DNA from 3 places in the Nocardia sp. NPDC055053 genome. Region 3 is predicted to be linked to each of the others. Evidence: riboswitches for the same ligand, from Rfam matches in the RefSeq annotation. Region 3 holds a riboswitch; each other region holds the start of a gene.
The links. A riboswitch is a leader RNA that binds a small molecule or an ion and turns the genes downstream of it on or off. The one in region 3 is predicted to bind S-adenosylmethionine.
Positions count from the first base shown of each region.

Region 1: another riboswitch for S-adenosylmethionine. It lies ahead of ACWF82_RS29905 (AfsA-related hotdog domain-containing protein); the one in region 3 lies ahead of ACWF82_RS26810 (bifunctional o-acetylhomoserine/o-acetylserine sulfhydrylase).
Region 2: another riboswitch for S-adenosylmethionine. It lies ahead of ACWF82_RS26195 (ABC transporter substrate-binding protein); the one in region 3 lies ahead of ACWF82_RS26810 (bifunctional o-acetylhomoserine/o-acetylserine sulfhydrylase).

Region 1 is NZ_JBSGVD010000042.1:30,233-33,175, reverse strand. It holds gene ACWF82_RS29920 (SMP-30/gluconolactonase/LRE family protein) at 1-28, opposite strand, end outside; gene ACWF82_RS29915 (MarR family winged helix-turn-helix transcriptional regulator) at 143-592, shown strand; gene ACWF82_RS29910 (SRPBCC family protein) at 653-1,108, opposite strand; SAM riboswitch class IV at 1,251-1,367, shown strand; gene ACWF82_RS29905 (AfsA-related hotdog domain-containing protein) at 1,382-2,158, shown strand; gene ACWF82_RS29900 (HAD family hydrolase) at 2,155-2,865, shown strand; gene ACWF82_RS29895 (hypothetical protein) at 2,862-2,943, shown strand, end outside.
Region 2 is NZ_JBSGVD010000031.1:5,928-8,870, reverse strand. It holds gene ACWF82_RS26195 (ABC transporter substrate-binding protein) at 1-1,389, opposite strand, end outside; SAM riboswitch class I at 1,405-1,498, opposite strand; gene ACWF82_RS26190 (hypothetical protein) at 1,711-2,409, shown strand; gene ACWF82_RS26185 (glycosyltransferase) at 2,451-2,943, opposite strand, start outside.
Region 3 is NZ_JBSGVD010000032.1:56,619-59,561, forward strand. It holds gene ACWF82_RS26800 (MFS transporter) at 1-577, opposite strand, end outside; gene ACWF82_RS26805 (TetR family transcriptional regulator) at 711-1,451, shown strand; SAM riboswitch class IV at 1,515-1,625, shown strand; gene ACWF82_RS26810 (bifunctional o-acetylhomoserine/o-acetylserine sulfhydrylase) at 1,706-2,943, shown strand, end outside.

The DNA of each region.
Region 1 (2,943 bases), on a different contig from region 3:
GTGCGATGGTGGCGCTGGTCCTGATCATGATGAAGCCTCTCAGTGATGTAATGCCAGACATCAAGTGATGGGCAGAAATGTAGATTAGAGCTCTAATGATCGTCAAGGGCATTACATGATGACGGACGGATACCATGCACGCATGACGTCCATGCCCGCCGCCGAGAGGCTCGGCACGTATATCAAGCGCGCCGAGCAGTCCCTGATCGCGGCGAAGACCGCCGCGCTGAAGCCGGCCGGGCTGACCGTCCCGCAGTACAGCGCCCTGCTACACCTCGCGGAGAACCCCGGCATCTCCGCCGCCGCGCTGGCCCGGCTGGCTGGGGTCACGCCACCGACCATGAACACCGTCCTGACCAACCTCCAGGACCGTGGCCTGGTCGAGCGCACGCCGCACGAATGGCACAAGAACGTGCTCGAGACCCGGCTGACCGAGGCGGGCCGCGAGGTGACCGCCGCGGGTGACGTGCGCGCGGTCGCCGTGGAACGCGATCTCGCGGCGCGGTTCACCGCCGAGGAACTGGCGACCGTGACGGCGCTGCTCACGCGGACGGCGGAGGCGCTCGACGAGATCCGCGCAGACCTGCCCTGACAGTCCGGCAACGCCGAGAGCCCGCCGGATCATCCGGCGGGCTCTCGGGGTTTGTGCAGGTCAGCGCTCTGCGACAGCCTTGACCTTGCTGAGGGTTTCGTTCATGCCCGCGACCAGGTCGGCCTCGAACTTCTCCTCACCACCGAGGGCGACCTTGATCGTCCCGCGCAGCCACGCCGGCACGCCCTTGACGGGGTCGACGGTGCGGGTTTCGACAACGCGGGTGCCGGTGGCGGTCGGCTGGAGCTCGTAGCGCCACACCGTGCGGTTCTCGTTCATCCGGAACGCGAAGGACTTGCTTGGCTCGTAGCTCACGATGCGCGAGGTGGTCGGGTACACCTTCCAGCCGACCTTGTTCAGATTGACGGTGTAGGCGCCGTCGCGGACCCCACCGACGGCGATCATCTTCAGCGTGGTCGGGCTGAGCTCGGGCATGCGGCGCAGGTCGGCCAGGATCGACCACACCTTCTCCGGCGCTGCGGCGATGTCGATGCTGGCTTCGAGATTGTTCGGCAACGGTGCCTCCGGTGGGTGTGACGGACTGTCACGCACAGCATAGGCATCGTCGACCAGGGGATCTTCCGCCCGTGGTCGGATTTTTCGCAACCTGGTCGCAACACTGTTCAAAAGTTCTGCGCCCGAATAATTTTCGTTCGACGGTCACGAGTTCCAGCTTCGAGCCCCGGCTTGCTGGGCGGCAACCCTCCATCGGGGGCGGGGTGCTCCGGGTGACGACCGGATGGCGGGGAGTTCCCACCCGCCATAAGCGTCCTTCTGGAGGTTCTATCCATGTCTGTTGTCCAACTCGACTCCGCCACCCGTGCCCCGGAAACGGTGGCGACCACCTTCGTCGTGGTCGCCGACCGGTTTCTCGGAATCTCCGCGGACGACCGGGTGCACACCGTGTCGGGACTCGTCGCCCTGTTGCGCGGCGGCCGTCTCACCGATCGGGAGTTGACGGTGCACCTGGGGCAGGGCATCACCCGGCACGATCTCGATTACCTCGAGCATGTCGCGCAGACCGCCGGGGCCCGGCTGCGGGTGGTCGGCGAGATCGCCGAACCGGCCCGCCGCCATCACGTGCACAAGTACCAGCATTCCAATGTGCTGTTGGCCGGGCTGACCAGGGAGAACGAGAACGTCTTCCGCGCCGACCTGCGCCTCGACAGCGACAACGAACTGCTGCTCGACCATCAGACCGGTGAGCACGTGCAGGGCATCGTGGTGATCGAGGCGGTGCGCCAGCTGTTCCTGGCCGCGTTCGAACTCGAATACGGCGTGCGCAGGCCGCAGGAGCACTTCTACATCGTGTGGAACAACGTGGACCTGCGGTTCACCTCGTTCCTGTTCCCGCTGCCCGCGACCCTGCACGCCCGGCTCACGCCGGTCTCGGTGGACGATCCCGGCAAGCTGCAGTTCGTCATCGAGACCGAGGTGCGTCAATTCGGCAAGACCGTGGCCGGCTCGCGCATCGAGTTCACCGCGCTGCCCAACGACCGCATCGCGCAGATCGAGCGAGCCAAGGCGGCCAAGGCGGTCACCGCGCACCTGGCGGAGTCGGCATGAGCGTGGCGTTCTTCGATGTCGACGAAACGTTGATCACCGTCAAGAGCATGTTCGCGTTCCTGCGGCACTGGCTCACCGAGCGCGGTGACGACGGCAGCGAGTACGCGCGCATCACCGGCGAGATCAAACAGCTGGCGGCAGCGGGCACTCCGCGCGAGGAGATCAACCGCCACTACTACCGGATCTATCGCGGAGTCGAGTACGCCGCGCTCGATGAGTCGGGGCAGCGCTGGTTCGACACCTTCGCCGCGGATGGCGCGCCGTTCTATCTCGATACCTTGGAAGCACTGCGCGCACATCATGATTCAGGCGTTCGCACCGTCCTGCTCTCCGGATCGTTCGCACCGGCGATCGCTCCGGTGGCCGCCGCGGTCGGTGCCGATCACATCATCGCCACCGAGCCGGTGCTCGACGAACACGGCTCGCTGACCGGCGAGGTCCACCGGCCGATGATCGGCGATGCCAAAGGCGAAGCGGTGGTGGCCTACCTGCGCGAACACGGCATCAGCCCCGACGACACCTGGGGCTACGGCGACCACAGCACCGACCTACCCTTCCTGTGGATCGTCGCGCACCCCTTCCACCGCGGCGACGACCCGCACCTGCTGGCCGCCGCGACCGCTGCCTGGCGCAGACTGGGCGACCGTGTCGGCGACGCGAACGGCATCGAAATCTCCGGCGATCGAAAAGTGGTATCCACGTGGTGAAACGGCTCTACGACCTGACCCCGACCACCCAGGGTCCGCTCTACCCACCCAGCGAAATCGTGGACGCCGACGGCGATT
Region 2 (2,943 bases), on a different contig from region 3:
GCGCGCGTTGAGGTTGCGCCCCGTGACGGAGAAGGACGTGCGCAGAATGTCGCCGTCGGCTCGCGTGGAGTTGCCGTAGGTGGAGTCGTAGTCCTTGGAGTTCATCTTGGCGGTCCACTCCGGCAGCGACACCAGGTCCAGTGTCAGGTCGACGCCCACCTGGCGAAGCTGCTGCTGCACCAGCTCCAGGATCGCCTGGTTGCCCGCGAACACCTGGCTGAACGTCACCGAGAAGCTCAGTCGCTCACCGTTCTTCGTCCGGATGCCGTCGGCGCCGGGAACCCAGCCTGCCTGGTCGAGGATCGACTTCGCCTTGGCCGGGTCGTTGGGCAGCTGTGCCGAGAGATCCGCGTAGGCGGGTGTCGCCGAGGCCAGGGTCGAGGTCGCGACCTTGAACTGCGGGCCGAGCACGGTGTCGACGAGCTGCTTGCGGTCCAGCGCGGGCAGCAGCGCCTGGCGCACCGCGGGGTCGCGCAGCGGACCACGAGTCACGTTGGGGTGCAGGCCGAACGGCGTGCCGGGGTTGGACGTGGACAGCACCTGGCCGCCGACCGCCTCGATCTGCGGCGCGTCCTGGGGCAGCGCGTCACTGATCGCGTCGAGCTGGCCGGAGACGAGACTGCCGGTGCGCACCCCGGATTCGGGGACGACGGTGAATTCGATCCGGTCCAGGTACGCCTCGCCCTCATGTCCGAATACCGCCGAGCCCCAGCGATATCCGGCCCGCTTCGCCAGCGTCACCGAGACGTCCTGCTTGTAGCCGGCGTAGGTGAACGGCCCGCTGCCGATATTGTCGCCCGCGCACCTGGCCTCGGCCGGTTTGCCATTGGTCGCCTTGGCCAGGATGCCGAGCTGCGGCGTAGACGAGGCCTGCAGGAACTGGGCGTTGGGCTGGCTGAATTCCACTCGGGCGGTGAGCTTGTCGACCGCGGTCGTACCGACGTAGTTGGTGAGGTAACTCGAGCCGAGCGGCGCCTTCGCGCCACCGAGCTTCACGACCGCGTCGAAGGTGTCGCGCACCGAGTCCGCGGTGAGCGGGGTGCCGTCGCTGAAGGTGACGCCGTCGGCGAGCGTGAACGTGAACACCTTCGCGTCGGAGCTGACCTCCCAGCTCGTGGCCAGCCACGGCGTGATCGCGCCGGTCTTCGGGTCCTGGTCGGTGAGCGAGTCGACGATCTGACGAGCGACGTAGATGGACTGGTTCGAGCCCGCCTGCGCCGGATCTGAGCACGACGGCGCCTGTGACAGGCCGTACCGCAGCGTGCCGCCCGGCTGCGGCGGACCGGCCTGCCCACCCGAGCCTGCGCTGTCGCTACCGCACGCGACCACGGAGGTGGCGACGGCGAGGACGCCGGCGACGGCGGCGAGACGATGACGGGGACCGATCACGGGGTGCACTTTCTTCCTCCATCGAACCCGGCGGAAGCACCCACACCCGGGAGCGGGCGGGTTGCTGCGACGTCATCGAGCCAGGTCTCTCGGTCGCTCTGGATGGGTACGACCGGCCGCAGGGGCCGGTACCGAATCAGCATGTGGCACTGCCGGGATCCTTCACAACGGTAAGGATCAGCGTGAGCGCAGAGCTTGGAACCAGCGGCGTACTCGGGCACACTGTGCGACGCGCCGACGGCTCGGTGTCATCTCACCTGCGCGGATTGCGTCCGGTACGGGAGTAGCGTCGGATTTCTTCGCGTCCATGAGGAGTACGCCGTGACCGAGCCGCGTCGTTTCACCACACCGACCACGCTGGCGGCCTGTGCCGCCGCGCTGCTACTGGCCGCGCCCACCGCGGCGGCGGCGCCCGAGGTAACCAGGGATGCGCCGGCGGCGCAGGCGGCAGGTCCCGGCGACCTGCTCGGCGCGTATCAGACCGTCGTCGACACCCTCGAAGCGCTCGGCGTCCAGCCGTTCCTGTATCCGACGGTCGCCGCGAACTGCGCCGGTGACGACCTCGGCCTCGTTCCCGCCGTCGCGGGTGCGGTCCCCGGCCCGTGGCCGTCGAACACCGTCCAGATCCCCGGCCTCGACCTCACCGCCGTGAAATCCGGCCAGACGATGTTCACCTTCCTGCCCTACGGCCTGTCGCCGGACACCGCCACCACCAAGACCTCCGGCATGCAGGTGGCCTGGCTCAACATCAGCACCGGCCGCGGCGGCCTGGCCTCGATGGGCTCGATCACCGACATCGTCCGCGCGACGGTCCCGCCCGAGGTACCCGTCGAACTGCGCCCCCTCGCCGAAACCGCCATCCGCGACTTCCTGTTCACCGCCATCCCTGTCGGCGGCGTGCGCGCGGTCCCGGTCGACACCGGCCACGGCACCGTTCTGGCCGCCGTCTTCGGTACCACCGACAACGCGGGCCGCTCCTGCTTCTTCTTCCCGACCGTCGGCATCACCGAGGTCCCTTAGCGTCGCGGTCTCGGTGCGGATGTGTCCGCGAACGGAAACTGTCAGGCGCGCTGCGCGGTCGTGGTTTCCGGGGCGACGAGGGGACGTTGCTTCCAGTGCAGTCTGCCGGTGCGGTGGCGGTGGTGCGATCGCGTCCACAAGGTCAGGTAGTGGGCTATGCCCAGGGGGTGGGCTACCGCTGAGGTGATGTCGGCGGGGGTAGGCGCGCGGCGGGTTTCGGTGCTGCGGGCGGTGAGTCGGCCCGCTACCGCGGCGAGGTAGCCGAGCAGGCCCGCGCGGCGGGTCCGGCCCCGGCCGCAGAGGGCGGCGAGTGGGGGAATCCAATAGGCAAGGGCGGCAAGGGCTCCGATCGCGGCGCCCGCGTCGATCCGGCCGCCGTAGGCCGACCACAGCCAGCGGGTGTAGCCGTTGGTGAGTTCGCCCGCGCCGGTGTACATCCGGGTGCGCGCCGCCGGACCGGCCGTCACCAGGGCGGTGCCGTGGCCCGCGCGGCGCAGAGCTCTGGCCAGGTCGAGGTCCTCGGTGGCGCTGGCG
Region 3 (2,943 bases):
CGCCGAGCAGCGCGACGATCGCGACCGGCGTGTTCATCAGCAGCGTCCAGCGCCACGACACGTACTCGGTGAGCGCGCCGCCCACGATCAACCCGAACGCGACACCACCCGCCGAGATCCCGGCGAACACCGCGAACGCGCGCGCCCGCTCCTTGACGTCGGTGAATGTCACCGACAACAGCGACAGCGCCGATGGCGCGAGCAGCGCCGCGAACGCGCCCTGCAAGCCGCGCCCGAGGAACAGCTGCAGCCCGTCCTGGGCGAGCCCGGCCAGCGCCGACGCGGCGGCGAAGCCGACCAGGCCGATCAGGAAGATGCGCCTGCGGCCGAGGTAGTCGGCCATCCGCCCGCCGAGCAGCAGCAGGCCGCCGAAGATCAGGGTGTAGGCGGTGAGCGCCCACTGTTTGTCGCCCTCGCTGATGCCGAGGTCTTTCTGGGCGAACGGGAGCGCGATCGTGACGACGGTGGCGTCGAGGATCACCATCAACTGCGCGGAGGCGAGGACGGCCAGCGCCCACCATCGCATCGAACTCTGTTGTGTCTCAGTTGGTTTCGCGTCTATGTCGATGCCGGTCACCACGGACTCCTAGTCACTCGAAGGCTGGCTCAATCCTGGCACCACGAGACAATTGGCGTCAAGAGCAAAATGTCTGACTGCGCCATTTGGCGCGATTGGACAGACAAATCGAGCCGGACGGTAATCTGGAGGGATGCTGGACTCGACCACTCCGATCAGCGCGGACCGGGCGACCGAACCGGCAGGCCTGACCACGGCCGGCCGCGCGCCGACGGGCCTGCGCGAACGCAAGAAGATCCAGACCAAGGCGGCGATCGTCGAGGTCGGGCTGAACCTGTGCGACTCGCAGGGCTTCGACGCGACCACGGTCGAGCAGATCGCCGCGGGCGCCGACGTCTCCCCGCGCACGGTCAACCGCTACTTCCCGATGAAGGAAGACATCGTGCTCGCCCCGATCGACGACTTCGGGGTCACCGTCGCCGCCGCGCTCGGCGAGCAACCGCGCACCGGCAACGAACTCGGGGCGCTGTGCGGCGCCTATCTGCAGGTCATCGACGCCGAGGCCGACGCCGACGGCATCCGGTTCCTGCGCCAGTTCCTGCAGATGCAGCGGATCATGCGAACCAGCCAGGCCGTGAACGCCCGCGCGCTCGAATACGCGGAGAAGAAGAACGTCGCGGTCTGCACGCAACTCGCCGAGCGGATGGCGACCACGCCGGACGACTTCTCGGTCCGGATGGTCGCGGGCACCTGGCAGATGCTGTGTCACCTGTCGCTGGCCGCCATCGAGGACGAGCTGCTCGGCTCGACACCGGAAGCCGCCGCCGGGGTGACCAGGAGCGCCGTCCTGCGCGCCTACCACGAACTTCGCCGCGTCTGCGGCGCACCGGCCGACCGCGACACGCCAGGGGTCGGCACACCGGCGGCGGAGTGATCCAGGCGACGAAACCGGGGGAAGTTTCCGCGCTGACCCGATGGCCGGTTAACATGACGGCAAGGTCATGAGTACCAGCGCCAAGCCCCGGCTCGCTGGTCGGCAACCCTCCAGCTGCGGTGGGGTGCTCCGGGTGATGACCGGGCTCTCGAAGGTCGAGAGCAAGCGCGCATCGCAGGAGGCCCCCATGTGTTGTTGTCCGTCGATCCGACCCAGCTGACGCGAGACACCGGCAAACAATCCTGGAGCATTTCATGACCGACTCTGCCCTGCCCGAGAACTGGTCCTTCGAGACCAAGCAGATCCACGCGGGCCAGGCACCCGACGCGAGCACCAACGCGCGGGCACTGCCGATCTACCAGACCACCTCCTACACCTTCCGCGACACCGACCACGCCGCCGCGCTGTTCGGTCTCGCCGAACCGGGCAACATCTACACCCGGATCATGAACCCAACCCAGGACGCGGTCGAGCAGCGCATCGCCGCGCTCGAGGGTGGCGTCGCGGCGCTGCTGCTGGCCTCGGGCCAGGCCGCCGAGACCTACGCGATCCTGAACCTGGCCAGTGCCGGTGACCACATCGTGTCGAGCCCGCACCTCTACGGCGGCACGTACAACCTGTTCCACTACTCGCTGCCCAAGCTCGGCATCGAGGTCTCCTTCGTCGAGGATCCCGACGACCTGGCGCAGTGGCAGGCCGCCATCCGGCCCAACACCAAGGCCTTCTACGGCGAGACCATCGCCAACCCGAGCAGCGCCGTGTTCGACATCCCCGGCATCGCCGAGGTGGCGCACAAGGCGGGCATCCCGCTGATCGTCGACAACACCGTCGCGACTCCGTACCTGATCCAGCCGCTGGCCCACGGCGCCGACATCGTCGTGCACTCGGCCACGAAGTACCTGGGCGGGCACGGCGCCGCGGTCGCGGGCGCGATCGTCGACGGTGGCACCTTCGACTGGACCGTGCGCGACGCCGACGGCAACGCGCGCTTCCCCGGTTTCACCGAGCCCGATCCCAGCTACCACGGCGCGGTGTTCGCCGACCTGGGCGCGCCCGCCTTCGCGCTGAAGGCCCGCGTGCAGCTGCTGCGCGATCTGGGTGCGGCGGTGTCGCCGTTCAACGCGTTCCTCATCGCCCAGGGCATCGAGACGCTGAGCCTGCGGGTCGAACGGCACGTGTCCAATGCCGAGGCCGTGGCGAAGTTCGTCGCCGAGCAGCCGGGCGTCGAGGCCGTGTACTACGCGGGTCTGGAGACCTCGCCCTGGTACGCGCGGGCCAAGCAGCTCGCGCCCAAGGGCGCGGGCGCGATCGTCGCGTTCGAGCTGCGCGGCGGTGTCGACGCGGGCAAGAAGTTCGTGGACGCGTTAAGCCTGCACAGCCATGTCGCTAACATCGGTGATGTGCGTTCTCTCGTGATTCACCCGGCATCGACCACGCACTCGCAGTTGACGCCCGAAGAGCAACTGGCCTCCGGCGTCACTCCGGGGCTGGT